DNA from 4 places in the Allokutzneria multivorans genome. Region 2 is predicted to be linked to each of the others. Evidence: riboswitches for the same ligand, from Rfam matches in the RefSeq annotation. Region 2 holds a riboswitch; each other region holds the start of a gene.

Region 1 (4,597 bases), on a different contig from region 2:
GGGTCCTTGAAGGTGATCCACGGGTGGCCGGTCTCGAAGAGCATGGTCAGCATGCGCCGCCACAGGTCCTTCGCCTTGACCGTGCGGAACACCCGCAGCTCCCCGCGCGAAGCCGCCAGCTCGTAAGCGCGGTAGCGCTCGGTGAACTCCGAGCCGTAGCTGTCGTGCAGGTCCGGGACCTCGTCGGGGGAGAACAGCGTCCAGTCCCCGTCGGCGCGCACGCGGCGCATGAACTCATCCGGCACCCAGTTCGCGGTGTTCATGTCGTGGGTGCGGCGCCGGTCGTCGCCGGTGTTCTTGCGCAGGTCGAGGAACTCCTCGACGTCGATGTGCCAGGTCTCCAGGTACGCGCAGACCGCGCCCTTGCGCTTGCCGCCCTGGTTCACCGCGACCGCCGTGTCGTTGGCGATCTTGAGGAACGGGACCACGCCCTGGGACTGGCCGTTGGTGCCCTTGATGTGCGCGCCGATGCCCCGGACCGGGGTCCAGTCGTTGCCCAGGCCGCCCGCGTACTTCGACAGCAGCGCGTTGTTGCTGATGCCGTGGAAGATCCCCTCCAGGTCGTCGGCGACCGTGGTGAGGAAGCAGGAGGACAGCTGCGGCCGCGTGGTGCCGGCGTTGAACAGCGTCGGGGTGGAGCACATGAAGTCGAAGGTGGAGATCAGGTCGTAGAACTCGATCGCCCGCGCTTCGCGGTCTTCCTCCAGCAGCGACAGGCCCATGGCCACGCGCATGAAGAACGCCTGCGGCAGCTCGTAGCGGTGCTGGTCGCTGTGCAGGAGGTAGCGGTCGTAGAGGGTCTGCATGCCCAGGAACTGGAACCGCAGGTCGCGGTCCGGCACCAGCGCCGCTCCCAGCCGCTCCAGGTCGAAGTTCGCCAGCTCCGGGTCCAGCTGGCCGAGGCCGATGCCCCGGTGCACGAACTCGGCGAAGTAGGCCGGGTAGCGCTCGCCCATCTCGGTGTGGCTGGCCAGCTGCGAACCGCCGTAGACGAACTCCAGCGCCTCCTTGCGCAGCTTGTCCTGCAACAGGCGCGCGCTGACGAAGGAGTAGTTCGGGTCGTTCTCCACCATCGTGCGCGCGGCCATCACCGGCGCGACGGTCAGCTCCGAGACGGTGATGCCGTCGTAGAGGTTGCGCAGCGTCTCCGCCAGCACCGCCTCCGCCGAGACCGCCTCAAGGTCCGCGCACGCCTCGGTGATCACCAGCGTCAGGCGCTCGGTGTCCAGCGGCTCCGTGCGGCCGTCGGCGTGGCGCACGGAGAACGCCGGAGCGGTGACGGGCTCGCGCACCACGGGCTGCTGCGAGCGGGCCTTGGCGTGCTCCTCGCGGTAGAGCACGTAGGCGCGGGCGACCTTGTGGTGGCCGCCGCGCATCAGGGCCAGCTCGACCTGGTCCTGGATCTGCTCGATGTGCAGGGGGTTCTCCGGGCCGCTGTGCCGCAGCAGCGCGGTCTCCACGTGCAGCGTCAGCTCACCGATGAGCTCGCGGACGCGTGTGGAGGTGCCCGCCTCGCGGCCCTCGACCTCCAGGAACGCCTTGGTGACCGCGACGGAGATCTTGGTGGAGTCGAACGGGGAGGAGGTGCCGTCGCGGCGGATCACCGCGACGGAGGCCGGACGGGTGGCAGCGGACGTTGTGGCGGGCTCCGCCGGGTGCACGGTCAAAGGAAGGACTCCTGAACTTGCCGGAACGGTCTCTGGGCAGACTCCACCGTCCGAACACCCGGGAACGGTGTCCGGCAGCGGAAACTCAGTGGGGCGCAAGAGGTTCAGCGAACCTCCGCGCGGAGAGGGCTAGCGCGCCCGGGGGAGCGGGGCGGGAGTGCAGCCGGGTATGCCTGGTCGTGCCGGGGCGGTGAACACGGCGCTCTCCTCACTCGCGGGGCGTGGACCACGGGCCGCGCGGGGGCGAGGGCCGACCCGAACCCCTTGCGGGGCCTCAAGGTCGTCCGCTCGGCCCTCCCACGAGGCCGCGGACCGGGCGCGCCGGGCGGCGCACCCGTCGGATGGCAGGTCTTCGGACTCGCGGGCACTCACCGGTGGAACCGGCCGTCCTACTGACCGTCGCTTCCCGGGCGCGGAGCCCAGTGCTCATGACGGCGTTCGTTCCCACTCACCGCTGCGGGGCAGTCCCGGATTTCCACCGGGTTCCCTCTTGCCTCGCAGCCCCTTTCGGGACCGCGAACCATCGACGCGGGGAATACTACATCTAGTGGTTGATCACGCAAGCCAGCCCCAGATACCGCGTGTTGCGAGTCAGTGGGGATTGTCATAGGCCCTTGCGCATGGCTCTGACGCCCACCGCCAGACCGACCGCGGCGAAGCCGAACGCGGTGAGTGACCCGTACAGCACGGCCGGTTCGGCGAAGCGCCCGGCGAACAGCGCGCGCTCGGCGTCCACGAGATGGGACACGGGGTTGAGCGAGGCCACCACGCGCAGCCAGTCTGGCCCGGACTCCACCGGCAGCAGCACACCTGACAGCAGCAACACGGGAAACATGACCATCTGGGTGACTCCGTAGAACAGCTGCCCGCTCGGCCGGGAGGCGATCGCGAGCACGTAGGACAGCGCGATCAGCCCGGAACCGAACACCACCAGCAGGAGCAGCCCTGCCAGCACACCGAGCGGGAACAGCTCGAAGCCCAACGGCACCGCCGCCCCGATGATCAGCAGCGCCTGCACGAGCAGCAGCAGGAACTCCTTGAGCGTGCGGCCGAACAGCAGCGCCGAGCGGGTGATCGGACTGACCAGCACGCGCTCGAAGGAACCGCTCAACAGCTCGGTGAGCAGGGTGTAGCCGGACATCATCGGCCCGGTCAGGCACATCATGATCAGAATCCCCGGCACGAACCACTGCCACGGCGACGGCCCGCCCGGCGCACCGGTCAGCAGCGACCCGAACAGGATCAGGAACAGCAGCGGCTGACCCATCGTGAAGAGCAGTCCGCTGGGCGTGCGCACGGCGGGCATCAGCTCGCGCAGGAACACGGTCCTGGTGTCCCACAGCAGTTTCCTCACGCCGCCACCTCGTCCTCGCGCAGGCTGCGCCCGGTCAGGGCCAGGAACACGTCATCCAGCGTCGGCCGCGACGAAGCGGCGGTGACCGCCCGCACGTCCTTCTCGCCGAGCGCACGCAAGAACTCCGGCAACGCCGTGTCCGCGCGCGGCACCCGCACCCGCACGGTCGTGGATTCCCTTGCCACATCACCGAAGAACACCCCGACATCGGCGGCGCGCACCGCGTCGGCCTCCGTCGAGGTGGTCACCGTGACGCTGTCCCCGGCCAGTTCGCTCTTGAGCGAGGCGGCCGTGCCGTCGGCGATGATGCGCCCGTTGTCGATGATCACCACCCGCTCGGCCATCGCGTCGGCCTCCTCCAGGTAGTGCGTGGTCAGCACGATCGTCGTCCCGTAGTGCTCGCGCAGCCGCAGCACGTGCTCCCACACGTTGGCCCGGTTGTGCGGGTCCAGGCCGGTCGAGGGCTCGTCCAGGAACAGCAGCTCCGGCCGGTGCACCAACCCGATCGCGATGTCCAGTCGGCGCCGCTGACCGCCGGAGAGGCTGCCCGGCAGGCGCTTGGCCATCGGCCGCAGGTCGAGCAGTTCCAGCATCTCCTCCGCGCGCGCCCGCGCCGCCGCGCGCGAGAGCCCGTAGGCCAGGCCCTGCGTGACGATCTCGTCCAGCACGCGGTAGCTCTCGCCCGCGCTGGAGAGCTGGCCGACGTAGCCGATGCGCTCGCGCACCCCGGCCGGGTCGGTGGCGATGTCGCGGCCCGCCACCGTCGCCGAGCCCGAGGTGGGCGGCAGCAGCGTGGTCAGCATGCGCAGCGTCGTGGACTTGCCGGCGCCGTTCGGGCCGAGCACCGCGACCAGCTGACCGCGCTCGACGTCCAGGTCGACGCCGCGCACGGCCTCCACCGGATCACCTCGCCGGATCGGGAAGCTCTTGGCCAGTTTTCGGGCATGGATCATCGGCCCCTCCTTGCGAGTGGTTCTGGGCATGACGAAAAAGCCCTGGTGAAGGGCTGTTTGGGCGAGAAAGGCAATCTTGGGTGGCGCCGAGCGCGCTGTCAAACATGAACGCCGCGTTCATGTTTGCCCTGACCTGCGGAAACAGAATCGTGCGAGCGCGTTTGCGCAGGTGAGAAAAAATTGTGCTCGCTCCCTGATACTCGTCGACGTATACTCGGCTGCGAGTAGGAGGTGGCGGGGATGGAGCGGCGCAAGGTCGGCAACCTGATGGCTCTCGCGGTGCTCTCGGTCCTCGCGCAGCGGCCGATGCACCCGTACGAGATGGCCTCGATGCTGCGTGCCCGTGGCAAGGACGCCGACATGGGCATCAAGTGGGGCTCGCTCTACACGGTCGTGCGCAACATGGAGAAGCACGGCCTGATCGAGGCCGCCGAGACCGTGCGGCAGGGCGGACGCCCCGAGCGCACGATCTACCGCATCACCGACGACGGCCGCGCGGAGATGGTCGACTGGGTGCGCGAGCTGATCTCCGTGCCCGAACGCGAACGCATGCGCTTCCAGGCCGGGCTCTCCGTGCTCGCCGCACTGGGGCCCGAGGAAGTCGAAACACTGCTGCGGCAACG
Region 2 (4,597 bases):
CAGCGAAGCACTGGGCACGAAGTGGTCGGCGAATCCACAGTGGACAGCGTCACCCGCGCCGAAACGTGCTGTGGTGAGGGCGATGTGCGTGCCCAGCTCGCCCGGCGCACGCGAGAGCAAGTAGGTGCCGCCGACGTCGGGCACGAACCCGATGCCCACCTCCGGCATCCCCACGACGGAGCGCTCAGTGACGATCCTGACGCTGCCGTGCGCGGAGACGCCGACCCCGCCGCCCATCACGATGCCGTCCATCACCGCGACGTAAGGCTTGGGATAGCGGGCAATGCGGGCGTTGAGCACGTACTCGTCGCGCCAGAAGTCCAGCGAAGCACTGCCGCCGGAGCGCGCGTCCTCGTAGATGGAGACGATGTCGCCGCCCGCGCACAGGCCGCGCTCCCCCGCTCCGGTGATCAGCACGGCGCGCACGTCGGCGTCGTCGGCCCACTCCACCAGCGCGGCGTCGATGAGCTGCACCATGGTGTGGGTCAGCGCGTTGATCGCACGCGGTCGGTTGAGGATGATCCGGCCAAGGCCGCTCTCCTTGCGCAGCAACACATCCGTGGTCATCATGCCGCCCCCGTCATTCCGCGCGAGACGATCACGCGCATGATCTCGTTGGTTCCTTCGAGGATCTGGTGCACGCGCAGGTCGCGCACGATCTTCTCGATGCCGTACTCGGCGAGGTAGCCGTAGCCGCCGTGCAGTTGCAGTGCGCGGTCGGCGACGGAGAACCCGGTGTCGGTGGCGAAGCGCTTGGCCATCGCGCACAGCTCCACCGCTCGCGGGTCCTTCGCGTCCAGCGCGGAAGCGGCGCGCCACAACAACATCCGCGCGGCCTCCAGTTCAGTGCCCATGTCGGCGAGCTGGAACTGCAAAGCCTGGGCGCGCAGCAGCGGCGCGCCGAACGCCTCGCGGTCGCGGAGGTAGTCCAGGCTGCGGTGCAACGCGCTCTGCGCCCCGCCCAGCGAACAAGCGCCGATGTTGAGGCGCCCGCCGTTGAGGCCGTTCATCGCGATCCGGAAGCCGTCCCCCTCCGCGCCGAGGCGGTTGGCGGTGGGCACGCGCACGTCCTCCAGGATGACCTGGCGCGTGGGCTGGGCGTTCCACCCCATCTTGATCTCGTTGGGGCCGAAGGACAACGACTCGATCGGCACGATGAAGGCGGTGATCCCACGAGGCCCGGTGTCGGCGGTCCTGGCCATCACGATGTACACAGTGGACGTTCCGGCGCCGGAGATGAACTGCTTGACGCCGTTGAGCACGTAGTGGTCGCCGTCGCGGACCGCCTTGGTGCGCAAGGAACCCGCGTCGGAACCGGCTCCGGGCTCGGTGAGGCAGTAGCTGCCGAGGTCGTCCATGGCGCACAGCCCCGGCAGGAACCGGGCGCGCTGCGCGGTGTCGCCGAAGCGGTCCACCATCCAGGCGACCATGTTGTGGATGGACAGGTATCCGGCAAGTGACGGGCATCCCGTCGCGAGGCCTTCGAAGATCAATGCGGCGTCGAGCCTGGACAGTCCGGAGCCCCCGAAGTCCTCGCTCACGTACACGCCACCCATGCCCACCTCGGCGGCTTTGCGCAGGACGTCGACCGGGAAGTGCTTCTCCTGGTCCCAGCGCACCGCGTGGGGCGCGAAGTGCTCAGCGGCGAAGCGCCGTGCGGTGTCGGCGATCTCCCGCTGCTCGTCGGTCAGCGCGAACACGCCGCCTCAGCTCATCGTCGGGATGACGAAGCTGGCGCCCTGCCGGGTGCCGGAGGGCCAGCGCGAGGTGACCGTCTTCGTCTTGGTGTAGAAGCGGATCGAGTCGGGACCGTGCTGGTTGAGGTCACCGAAGCCGGAGCGCTTCCACCCGCCGAAGGTGTGGTAGGCGACGGGAACCGGGATCGGCACGTTCACGCCGACCATGCCGGTGTTGACGCGGCTGGTGAAGTCCCGCGCGGTGTCGCCGTCCCTGGTGAAGATCGCCACGCCGTTGCCGTACTGGTGCTCGCTGGGCAGGCGCAGGGCTTCCTCGTAGTCCGCCGCGCGCACGATCGCGAGCACCGGTCCGAAGATCTCCTCGCGGTGGATGCGCGAGCCGGGGCGCACGTCGTCGAACAGCGACGGGCCGATGAAGAAGCCGTTCTCGTTGCCCGGCAACACGAAGTCGCGGCCGTCGACCACCAGCGAAGCGCCTTCGTCGACGCCGATCCGGATGTAGTCGCGGACGCGCTCCAGCGCGGCGGCGGTGACCAGCGGGCCGTAGTCGGCGTTCTCGTCGTGCGAAACACCGATCTTCAGCGTGGGGATGCGCTCGATCAGCTTGTCCACCAACGCGTTCGCGGTGGCCTCGCCGACAGGGACAGCGACGGAGATCGCCATGCAACGCTCCCCCGCCGAGCCGTACCCGGCGCCGAGCAGCGCGTCCACCGCCTGGTCCAGGTCGGCGTCCGGCATGATGATCATGTGGTTCTTGGCGCCGCCGAAGCACTGCGCGCGCTTCCCGTTGGCCGCGGCCGTGGAGTAGATGTACTGCGCGATCTCGGAGGAGCCGACGAAACCGACGGCCTGGATCCGCTCGTCGTGCAGCAGCGCGTCGACGGCGACCTTGTCCCCGTTGACCACGTTGAACACCCCCGGCGGCAGCCCGGCCTCGGCGAACAGCTCGGCCAGGCGCAGCGGGACCGAGGGGTCGCGCTCGGAGGGCTTGAGCACGAAGGCGTTCCCGCACGCGATGGCCGGGGCCGCCTTCCACAGCGGGATCATCGCGGGGAAGTTGAACGGGGTGATCCCCGCGACCACGCCGAGCGGCTGGCGCAGCGAGTGCACGTCGATGCCGGTCCCGGCGCCGTCGGTGAACTCACCCTTGAGCAGGTGCGGGATTCCGGCCGCGAACTCCACGACCTCGAGGCCGCGTTGGATGTCGCCCTTGGCGTCGGCGACGGTCTTGCCGTGCTCGGCGGAGAGCAGCCGGGCCAGCGAGTCGATCTCGCGGTTGACCAGGTCCAGGAAGCGCAGCAGGACCCTGGCCCTGCGCTGCGGGTTCCACCTCGCCCACTCCGCCTGCGCTGTCACCGCCGAGGCGATGACAGCGTCGACGTCTTCCTTGTCCGCCAAGCGAACGCGGGCCTGGACCGAACCGGTGTTGGGGTCGTAGACGTCGGCGAGCCGACTCGACGTGCCCGGGAATTCCTTGCCGTCGACAAAATGCGCGCGCACAGGAAGCATGCGTGTGGCTCCATCCTCGTGGACAACACGAACGACACCCGTGGCCGGTATCCTGGCTTCCGGATCGTCACGCGCCGCCAGCCTTCCCGGCTCTCGCCAGTGGCCTTGCCCTTCGACGACGCGCTCCCCGGTCACAGTGGCGGGACCACGCTGGATTCGCACCAGCTTCCCTGCACCGCGGGTCTGTTGGGGACCATATAGTAGGACGTCCAACTATGTCGACCGAGCCGTAGCTCACACCCGTTCGGCCGCTTCCCTCAGCGCCCCGTCACCGGGTTCGTTCAGCGCACAGTGCCTTCCGGGTGAAGCTCTCCAGCGCCGCGTCAAGACGGTCGAGCTTGGTCCAGTGCGCGAGGTTCAGCGCGTAGGACAGCTGCCGCCCGCCGTCGGCGCGGGTCAGCGACAGGGCCTGCGCCCCCCACACCGAGCCGTCGTGACCCCAGAAGGTGCCGCAGCTCGTGGTGACCTTGTGCAGGCCAAGGCCGTAGTCGATCGGCTTGCCCTCCAGGCTGATCACCGGGACCGTGCGCTGCATCTGCTCCAGCGACGCCGCGCTGACGATCTTGCCGCTGAGCAGCCGCGCGTAGAAGCGGTTGAGGTCGGCCATGGTCGTGACCAGCGCGGCGCCGGTGCTCACCCACGACATGTCGTAGACGCTGTAGTCGCGTGGCGGGTCGATCGTGCCGAACAGCGACTCGTACATGCGGGAGTGCGGCCCCTGAACCCTTGGGCTGTCAGGGAATTCGGTGTTCCGCAGCCCGGCGCGCTCGATCACCGTGCGGGTGATCACCTCTTCTGCGGGCCTACCGGTCACCTTCTCCAGGAGCTGCCCGAGCAGCAGGTAGTTGGTGTTGGAGTACGTGCCCGGCGTGCTCCCCGGCTCCCCGGCGGGCGGGGCGTTGACGCCCATCGCGATCAGCTCGGTCGCGCGGAAGCGCCGGAACCTGTTGTCGTCCAAGCTCTTCGGCGACATCTCGGCCAGCGACGGGAACGCCACGGGCAGGTATTCGGCGAGGCCGCTGGTGTGGTTGATCAGCATCCGCACGGTGATCTTGCGACCGCGTTCGCCGGGCACCAGGCGCGGCAGGTAGTCCGCGATCGGCGCGTCGAGCCGCACGCGGCCCTTCTCGACCTGGAGCAGGACGGCCACGGCGGTGAAGGTCTTGGTGATGCTGCCGACGCGGTGGCGCATGTCGGCGGCGACGGGGCGGCCGGTGGCGAGGTCGGCGACTCCGGACGCTCCGCGCCACACGGCCTTCCCGTCGCGCACCTCGGCGAACACGCCCGGCATGCCCGCGCTGTGCACAGCGTCCAAAGTGGACTGTAAGTCACTGGGCAGCGCGGCGGCGGATCCTGCGCCGAGGCCCAGTGCGGCAACGGTTCCGCATGCG
Region 3 (4,597 bases), on a different contig from region 2:
CCCCTGACGCGATCATGTCGAGCAGGTGGAACAACGCGGTCGGCGCGTTGCCGATCGCGACCACGGCACCGTGAAGCTTGTCACGCCACAACTCCAATGCAGCCGCACTGCGCGTGTTTCCCAGCTGCACAGCCAAATCCGGCACGCGAGGATCGCCGAGCATGCACAGCACCTCGTTGTCGGCCGGCAGTCGCTTGCGCGTCACTCCGGCGGCGACCATGGTGGCATCACACAGGATTGGCGCTCCACCGAGCAGTGCCGCGCGGGCGTCAAGAACAACGCGCGGCGAGAAAGCTATGTCCTGCACCAGGTCCGTCATCCCGCACGCGTGGATCATGCGCACCGCCACCCGGGCTATGTCCTGCGGGAGCCCGTCCAGCTCGCTCTCCGCGCGGATGGTGGCGAAGGACCGGCGGTAGATCTCCGCGCCGTCCTTGATGTACCTGGTCACATGTCCCTCCGAGCCACCGCGATCGCGGCGGCCGTGTCATTGGCCAGCTTCTCGTTGACCTGGTAGCCCTCGCCGGTCGCCACGACGTCGACAACGCTGCCCTGCGGACGGCCGCACCGCCGCGAGCACCCCGACCAGTGCACGCGCTGCGCGCTGGGCTCAGGACGGGAGCGCAGCCACGCGGCGGCATCCGCGCGCACATCGGCCAAAGCCTTGACGCAGCCCGGCATTCCCGCGCACGAGGTCACTCCGTGCCACGGCGAGTTCGGGTCGGTGATCAGGTCGCGACCGACCACAGTGGACGGTTCCACGCCGCGCAGCACGACGCTGCGCCACGGCGTCAACCGGACCGTGTTCCCCGCCGCGCGCAACAACTCACGGCACTGCGCGGCATCGAGCCTGCCCAGCGGCGCGCCGACGACCAGCGTCCTCGGAGTCGCGAACCCGGTCGGCAGCGGCACAGCGGGCCGGACCATGAGCCTGCGACGCGTGGCGGGAAGCCCCAACCGGTGCAGAACCCGTTGCGGCCCTTCGGTCAGCTCGTTCATCCGCCACGCGACCGAACCCTGCTGCCTGCGCTCGACCAGGAACGCCTGCGCGGCGGCGATCACCGTCGTCACGGTCTGGTTCTCCGGCACGCGAACGCCGGTGTCCTCACCTGCCAGCAGCAGCGCCCAGTCCGGCCCGACCTTGGCAAGGCCGACATCGCCGCCGAGCCCGCTCACATCGCCTTGGCTGTCCACCGTGATCAGGAACCGCCCGGGCAGCTCGGCCAGCTCCGGCCACGAGCACAGCTCGCGGTCCAGCTCGTTGACCAGCGGCTGCTCCGCGCCCAGCGGCGACGCGATGATGTTGCGCACCAGCTCGTGGGTCACCGAGGGCAGCAGCCCGGCCTCGCGCAGCCGCTCCGCCAGCTTCGCCTCGGCACCCAGGCGCAACCCGCGGATCTGGATGTTCGCCCGCGACGTCAGCTCCAGCTGCCCGTCGCCCAGCGCCGCCGACGCCGCGAACACCGCGTGGAACTGCGGAGCCGTCATCGTGCCGCCCGGCACCCGAATGCGCGCCAGCCCGCCGTCGGCCGCGTTGTGCACGGAGACCGCGCCGGGACACGCGTCCCGGCGCGAGCGGTCGGCTGGGGCGTCGGCTGGCACGCGCCGGATGCTACTTGCCACTCGGATCGAGCACTCCAAGTCGGTAGGGTCAGCACGAACGGCGTTGCAGGGAGGAAGCCGGTGCGAATCCGGCGCGGTCCCGCCACTGTGACTCTGCGAAGAGGAGCCAGGAACTCCCGCAGCGCTGTGCCCACACGAGCCGGGGCGAGGACCCCGGGGGAGCGGAGCGTGTCCTGTGCTGCTGTTGTTGTCGACCTCCGACACCGACCTGATGTCGGCCCGCGCGAGCGGCGCCGACTACCGGCTGGCCAACCCGGCCAGAACCGAGGTTGACGACCTCCCTGCCCTTGTCGAGGGCGCTGACCTGGTCGTTGTCCGCATCCTCGGCGGCCGCCGGGCCTGGGAGGAGGGCCTCGACGCGCTGCTCGCGGGCTCCGTCCCGGTGGTCGTCCTGGGCGGCGAGCAGGCTCCCGACGCCGAGCTGATGGAGCTGTCCACGGTGCCCGGCGGCGTCTGCGCGGAGGCCCACGCCTACCTCGCGCACGGCGGCCCGGCGAACCTGACCGAGCTGCACAAGTTCCTCTCCGACACCGTTCTGCTGACCGGTTTCGGCTTCGCTCCGCCCGCTCCCACGCCGACCTGGGGGCCACTGGAACGAGAAAGCTCGCGCGTCGAAGACCCGCTTGCGGGGTCGAGCATTGACGCTGCGGGGCCGGTCATTGGAATTCTCTACTACCGCGCGCACCACGTGGCGGGAAACACATCCTTCGTCCACACCTTGGCCGACTCTGTCGAGGAAGCCGGAGCCAGGGCGCTGCCGATCTTCTGCTCCTCCCTGCGCACGGCCGAGCCCGAACTCCTCGCGGAGCTGGGCAAGGCCGACGCGCTCGTCGTCACCGTCCTCGCCGCCGGTGGCACCAAGCCCGCCGCCGCGTCGGCCGGCGGTGACGAGGAAGCCTGGGACGTCGGCGCGCTCGCGGCGCTGGACGTGCCGATCCTGCAAGCGCTCTGCCTGACCAGCAGCCGTGCCGCGTGGGACGAGAACGACGACGGGCTGTCCCCTTTGGACACTGCGACCCAGGTGGCCATCCCGGAGTTCGACGGGCGGATCATCACGGTCCCGTTCTCCTTCAAGGAGATCGACGAGGACGGCCTGACGGTCTACGTCGCCGACCCCGAGCGAGCCCGCCGCGTCGCCGGAATCGCTTACCGCCACGCCGTTCTGCGGCACATCCCGCCCGCCGAACGGCGCATCGCGATCATGCTCTCGGCCTACCCCACGAAGCACTCCCGCATCGGCAACGCGGTCGGGCTCGACACCCCGGCCAGCGTCGTGCGGCTGCTCACCGAGATGCGCGAGCGCGGCTACGACGTCGGCCCGCTCGACGGCCCCGACGCGCTGCCGGGCCTCGCCTCGCTCGACGGTGACGCGCTGATCCACGCGCTGATCGCGGCGGGCGGCCAGGACGCGGACTGGCTGACCGAGGACCAGCTCACCGGCAACCCCGTCCGCATGTCCGCCGCGCGCTACCGCTCCTGGTACGAGACGCTTCCCGAGGACATGCGCGAGGAGATGGAGCAGCACTGGGGTGCCGCGCCCGGCGAGCTGTTCGTGGACCGCTCCAACGATCCTGACGGCGAGATCGTGCTGGCCGCGCTGCGCACCGGCAACATCGTGGTGATGGTGCAGCCGCCCCGGGGCTTCGGCGAGAACCCGATCGCGATCTACCACGACCCCGACCTGCCGCCGAGCCACCACTACCTGGCCGCTTACCGCTGGCTGGCCGACGATTTCGGCGCGGACGCGGTCGTGCACGTCGGCAAGCACGGCAACCTGGAGTGGCTGCCCGGCAAGACGGTCGGCATGTCCGCCGCGTGCGGTCCGGACGCGGCGCTCGGCGACCTCCCGCTGATCTACCCGTTCCTGGTCAACGACCCCGGTGAGGGCACGCAGGCCAAGCGCCGCGCCCACGCCACGCTCGTCGACCACCTGGTGCCGCCGATGTCCCGCGCGGACAGCTACGGCGACATCGCGCGCCTGGAACAGCTGCTGGACGAGTACGGCAACATCGCCGCGATGGACCCGGCGAAGCTGCCTGCGATCCGTGCGCAGATCTGGACGTTGATCCAGGCCGCCAAGCTCGATCACGACCTCGGCATGGCCGATCGCCCGCACGACGCGGAGTTCGACGAGTTCCTGCTGCACGTCGACGGCTGGCTGTGCGAGGTCAAGGACGTGCAGATCCGCGACGGCCTGCACGTGCTCGGCAACGCGCCGGTCGGCGAGGCCAGGGTGAACCTGGTGCTTGCGATGCTTCAGGCCCGCCAGATGTGGGGCGGCGCGACGTCCTTGCCCGGTCTGCGCGAGGCGCTGGGGCTCGTCGAGGACGGCAGCGCGTCCAGGGCCGGTACCGACGCGGTGGAGGAGACCGCGCGGAACCTGGTGCAGGGCATGGAGAACGCGCAGTGGGACGCCTCGGCGGCGCTCGACGTGACGCGTGAGGTCCTCGGCCGCGCCGACGAGCAGATCACCGAGATCCTGACCTTCGCGGCGGTCGAGGTGGTCCCGCGCCTGGCCCGCACGACCGACGAGCTGGACATGGTGCTGCACGCGCTGGACGGCGGTTACGTGCCCGCCGGGCCGAGCGGATCACCGTTGCGCGGCTTGGTGAACGTGCTGCCGACCGGCCGCAACTTCTACTCCGTCGACCCGAAGGCGGTGCCCAGCCGCCTCGCGTGGGAGACCGGCCAGGCGATGGCCGATTCGCTGCTCGCCCGCTACCGCGCGGACACCGGCGAGTGGCCGCCCTCGGTCGGCCTGTCGATCTGGGGAACGAGCGCCATGCGCACCTCCGGCGACGACATCGCCGAAGTCCTTGCGCTGCTCGGTGTTCGGCCCATCTGGGACGACCAGTCGCGCCGCGTTTCCGGCCTCGAAGTGATTCCGCTGGCGGAGCTGGAGCGCCCGCGCATCGACGTCACCATGCGCATCAGCGGCTTCTTCCGTGACGCGTTCCCGCACGTGGTGGGGCTG
Region 4 (4,597 bases), on a different contig from region 2:
GCAGCACCCGCCGTCGACAACCGGAACGACTCCACCGCCCAGTCCAAGTACTCCTTGCGATCCCGCTCCCGCAACGGCAACAACTCCCGCAACGCAGGCTCATCCACCTGCACCACAGCGATCCCCGCCGCCTCCAGGTCACGAACCTCGTCCCGCAACGCCAAAGCCACCTGACGCGCCGTCTCACCCAACGGCTGATCATCACGCACGAACGACCACGCCAAAATCGTCGTCGGCCCGGTCAACATCCCCTTCACCGGACGCTCCGACCGCGACTGCGCGTACTCGGCCCACTCCACCGTCATCGGCTCCGGCCGCGACACATCACCGAACAAAATCGGCGGACGGACACACCGCGAACCATAGGACTGAACCCACCCGAACTCCGTCGCCGCAAAGCCATCGAGCAGCTCAGCGAAGTACTGCACCATGTCATTGCGCTCCGGCTCACCATGAACCAGAACATCAAGACCAATGGACTCCTGCAGCCGCACCACGCGCTCGATCTCCGCACGCATCAACCGGCGATACTCGTTCGGACCCAACCGCCCAGCACGGAAATCCGCCCGAGCCCTCCGAATCTCCCCCGTCTGCGGGAACGACCCGATCGTCGTCGTCGCCAACGGCGGCAACTTCAACCGCTCCTGCTGAGCCCTCGCCCGCGTCGCATACTCCGCCCGACGCGCATCCTCCGGCCGCAACGCCTCAACACGCGCCCGCACCCGGTCATCACGACCACTGCGCACCCGCACGGCCTCAGCGGCAGCAGCCAACTCGTCAGCCACGCCGTCCGTGCCCTCGCGCAACGCACGCCCGAGCAGCACAACCTCAGCCAACTTCTGCCGCGCGAAAGCCAAACGCGGCAACACAGCCGAATCCAAGTTCGACTCAGCATCAACGTCGTACGGCACGTGCAACAACGAACACGACGTCGACACCTCAACGCGCGCAGCCGACCCCAACAACGTCGCACACTTCGCCAACGCGCTGTTCAGATCAGTACGCCACACATTGCGACCGTCAACCACACCAGCCACAACCGTCTTGTGCTGCAACGCCGTCACCGACGCGATGCCCTCAAGACCACCCGCCACCAAGTCGACCGAAATCGCCTCGACCGGACTCTCCGCCAACACCGACAACGCCGGACCCAACGTCCCGAAGTACGACGCCACAAGAATCCTCGGCCGATTCGTCAGCCTGCCCAACCGCTCATAAGCAGTCGCCAACGCCGCCAGCTCGACAGGACTCCGGTCAGCGCAGAACGCAGGCTCGTCCAACTGAACCCACTCGACGCCCGCCTCCGCCAACGCCGCCAAAAGCGCCTCATACGCATCGAGCAACCGGTCCAACAGGCCCAGCGGAGCAAAACCCTCCTGCGAAGCCTTCGACAACAACAAGAACGTCACCGGCCCGATCACCACGGGCCGCGTCGTCACACCCTGCGCCAAAGCCTCCCGGTACTCCCGCAACGGCTTGTTGTCCGCCACCGAGAACACCGAATCCGGACCCAACTCCGGCACCAGGTAGTGGTAGTTCGTGTCGAACCACTTCGTCATCTCCAACGGCGGAACGGCATCGTTGCCCCGCGCCATCGCGAAATAAGTGTCCACATCGGACAGACCAAGACCCCGGTACCGCGCGGGAACCGCACCCACCATCACCGCGGTGTCCAACATCTGGTCGTAGTACGAGAACGTGTTACCAGGAAGCGAATCCAACCCCGACGCGGCCAACTCCGCCCACGTCCGCGCCCGCAACTCCGAGGCCACCGACTCCAACGCCGCAACCGGCGTCCGACCCGCCCAGTAGTCCTCAAGCGCCCGCTTCAGCTCACGCCGCGGACCGATCCGCGGATACCCGAGCACGGTGCTTCCAACGTTCACAGCTCTCTCCTCGCGAGCTCGCGCTGACGAGCCACCACGGACCCACGAGCGCACGCGAGGACAGACGCCTCTGATCAACAGCAGGCGCCGCCGTCCGCACAGGCCACCCGCGAGGCCGTAGGACCCACGCACACCCTCGGTGCGCGTACCGGTGGCAGGTCTTCGGACTCACGGGCGGCTCCGGCTCGACACCGGCTCTCCTACTGGCCGTCGCTTCCCAGACCCTCGCGGACCCAGTGCTCATGACGGCGGTCGTTCCCGTTCACCGCTGCGGGGCAGTCCCGGATTCCCACCGGGTTCCCTCTTGCGACGACCGCCCTGGCGAGACGGCCGAACCACCAGCGACGCCGACCCTATCGGACCGCCAGCCCGAGTTCACCCTCCCCGAGCCACGCGAAGCACCGCTGCACCGACAACCGGTCCACGTCCTCCAACCGCCCAGGACTCCACCTCGGCTCGCGATCCTTGTCGATGATCGCCGCCCGAATCCCCTCAACCAGGTCCGGCCGCTCCAGCAGCGCACACGCCACCCGATACTCAAGATCGAGGCATTCACCCAGATCATCGAGCACCTTCGCCGCCCGCAACGCCTGCAAAGTCACCTTCAACGACGTCGGCGACTTCCCCAGCAACTCCTTCGCCGCCGCCTCCCCCGCAGCCTCACCACTGGTCGCCAACCGGCTCGCGATCTCCTCAACCGAATCAGCCGAATAACACGGATCGATCCACCGACGCTGCGCCGCGAGCTCGCTCGGCGGCGGCTCCTCCGCGAACGCCCGCACGTCCAGCTCGCCCTCGCTGAGCGCCTCGACCAGCTCCGGCAGCCTCTCCGAGCGCACGAAGTGATCCGCCAAGCCCATGTGGATCGCATCCGACCCCGACAACCGCGCTGCGGTCAGCGCCGCGTGCGTGCCCAGCTCACCCGGCGCGCGCGAGAGCAGGAACGTCCCGCCCACGTCCGGCACGAACCCGATGCCCACCTCGGGCATGCCGACGACCGAGCGCTCCGTGACGACGCGGACGCTGCCGTGCCCGGAGACCCCGACCCCGCCGCCCATCACGATCCCGTCCATGAGGGCGATGTAGGGCTTCGGGAACTGCGAGATCCGGTGGTTGAGCAGGTACTCCTCGCGCCAGAACGTCTTCGGCCCGTCCTGCCCTGCCTTCGCGTGCTCGTAGATGCCCCGGATGTCCCCGCCAGCGCACAGCCCGCGCTCACCGGCTCCGTCGATCAGCACCGCGCGCACCGCGTCGTCGCCGGCCCAGTCTCCGAGCGCGCCGAAGATCTCGCGAACCATCCCCGGCGTCAACGCGTTCAGCGTCCTCGGCCGGTTCAGCGTGATCCGCCCCAGCCCCCGCTCGACCCGCAGCACCACATCGCTCATCCCCCAACCCTATCGACGCGCTCGCACCCCATCGGGTCCACCAGTCTTCAAGACCCACGAACCCCCCTCCGCGAGGTCTCCAACCGCCCCAAACCCCATGAGGGTTTGGGGCGGTTAACGATGATCGACAGGGGGGTTTGCTGGTCTTGAAGACTGGCGAACTTCGGCGGCTCCCTGATGTCTGGGCGGGGTTGGCGGTGTTTTGCTGTGGCGGATTGATTTCATTCGACACTGAAGTCATTGTGGCTGAGAAGATTATGCGACGTGCGGAGCGGCCGGAGGGCGAAAGTGCTGTTCAGCGGAGGGCGCTGGGGGCGATTCCGCGCACGCGCTTGAAGGCCGCGCTGAAGGCGAAGCCGTCCGCGTAGCCGACGCGGCGGGCCACTGCGGCCACGGTGCTGCCGGGCTCGGCGAGGAGGTCGGCAGCGAGGTCCATGCGCCAGCCCGTGAGATAGGTCAGCGGGGGCTCCCCCACCAGCGCCGTGAAGCGCTTCGCCAGCGCGGCCCTGGACACCCCGGCCTCGGAGGCGAGCGAAGCGACGGTCCACGTGCGCGCGGGATCGGAGTGCAGGGCACGAAGTGCTTGTCCCACAACGGGATCGCCCTGCGCCTGGTACCAGGCCGGAGGATCGCCGCCCGGCCGGTCGAACCACGCGCGCAGCGTGCACACGAGCAGCCAGTCCAGCAATCTGTCCAGCACCACCTGCTGGCCGGGGCGGTCGGCGGCGGCCTCCTCGGCGATGAAGCGGAGCACGGCGTCATCGCCCTCGTTGCACTCCTCGGGGGCGACGATCACGGGCGGCAGCGCGGCGAGCAGCCGCCGGCCGACTCCGCGCTCGAAGGTGTAAGCGCCGACGACCATCGCGGAGTCGCCGTCCCCGAGGGTACTGGAACACGTTGTGGCGCAACGAATGTCGAGCGCGTCGTCAATGACGCGCGTCGGGTCGTCGACGATCTCGAACGGCGCAGGGCCACGGACGATCACGGTGCCGCGAGGCGGGATGTGCGTGCGCTCGCCGTCGGCGGAGATCAGCCAACCCGAGCCGTTGATCATCGTGCACATCGTGAGCGACGCGCCGTCGACGAAGCGCAGCGCCCACGGCGAGGTCAGGACCGTGCGGCCGAACAGCGCGCCGTCGGCCCGCACTCCGCGAAACAGGTCTCCGAATGCGTCCACTCCCCCAACGTAGACGATCGCACATGGTTTCGAGTGCATTCGCCATGGAACGTCCACGCTCGGCGCGGTTGGCTGAGCTCATGACAGCCAGCGTGAACCTCGTCCTCGGCGGCACCGGCAAGACCGGGCGCCGCGTCGTCTCCCGCCTG

Evidence for each region. A riboswitch is a leader RNA that binds a small molecule or an ion and turns the genes downstream of it on or off. The one in region 2 is predicted to bind cobalamin.
Region 1: it holds a riboswitch for cobalamin, as region 2 does, so the genes downstream of both, ABD798_RS25000 (ribonucleoside-diphosphate reductase subunit alpha) here and ABD798_RS02055 (CoA-acylating methylmalonate-semialdehyde dehydrogenase) in region 2, are expected to answer to the same signal.
Region 3: it holds a riboswitch for cobalamin, as region 2 does, so the genes downstream of both, cobN (cobaltochelatase subunit CobN) here and ABD798_RS02055 (CoA-acylating methylmalonate-semialdehyde dehydrogenase) in region 2, are expected to answer to the same signal.
Region 4: it holds a riboswitch for cobalamin, as region 2 does, so the genes downstream of both, metE (5-methyltetrahydropteroyltriglutamate--homocysteine S-methyltransferase) here and ABD798_RS02055 (CoA-acylating methylmalonate-semialdehyde dehydrogenase) in region 2, are expected to answer to the same signal.

Annotation. Positions count from the first base shown of each region.
Region 1 covers NZ_BAABAL010000018.1:203,466-208,062, reverse strand. Annotated here, with positions in the region: gene ABD798_RS25000 (ribonucleoside-diphosphate reductase subunit alpha) at 1-1,667, opposite strand, end outside; cobalamin riboswitch at 1,994-2,207, opposite strand; gene ABD798_RS24995 (ABC transporter permease) at 2,272-3,021, opposite strand; gene ABD798_RS24990 (ATP-binding cassette domain-containing protein) at 3,018-3,974, opposite strand; gene ABD798_RS24985 (PadR family transcriptional regulator) at 4,215-4,597, shown strand, end outside.
Region 2 covers NZ_BAABAL010000004.1:27,485-32,081, reverse strand. Annotated here, with positions in the region: gene ABD798_RS02065 (enoyl-CoA hydratase/isomerase family protein) at 1-570, opposite strand, end outside; gene ABD798_RS02060 (acyl-CoA dehydrogenase family protein) at 567-1,700, opposite strand; gene ABD798_RS02055 (CoA-acylating methylmalonate-semialdehyde dehydrogenase) at 1,707-3,206, opposite strand; cobalamin riboswitch at 3,232-3,419, opposite strand; gene ABD798_RS02050 (serine hydrolase domain-containing protein) at 3,475-4,597, opposite strand, start outside.
Region 3 covers NZ_BAABAL010000016.1:249,548-254,144, forward strand. Annotated here, with positions in the region: gene ABD798_RS20170 (precorrin-8X methylmutase) at 1-451, opposite strand, end outside; gene ABD798_RS20175 (hypothetical protein) at 448-1,602, opposite strand; cobalamin riboswitch at 1,631-1,759, shown strand; gene cobN (cobaltochelatase subunit CobN) at 1,799-4,597, shown strand, end outside.
Region 4 covers NZ_BAABAL010000018.1:223,203-227,799, forward strand. Annotated here, with positions in the region: gene metE (5-methyltetrahydropteroyltriglutamate--homocysteine S-methyltransferase) at 1-1,886, opposite strand, end outside; cobalamin riboswitch at 2,023-2,242, opposite strand; gene ABD798_RS25095 (enoyl-CoA hydratase/isomerase family protein) at 2,240-3,271, opposite strand; gene ABD798_RS25100 (AraC family transcriptional regulator) at 3,567-4,448, opposite strand; gene ABD798_RS25105 (NmrA family NAD(P)-binding protein) at 4,529-4,597, shown strand, end outside.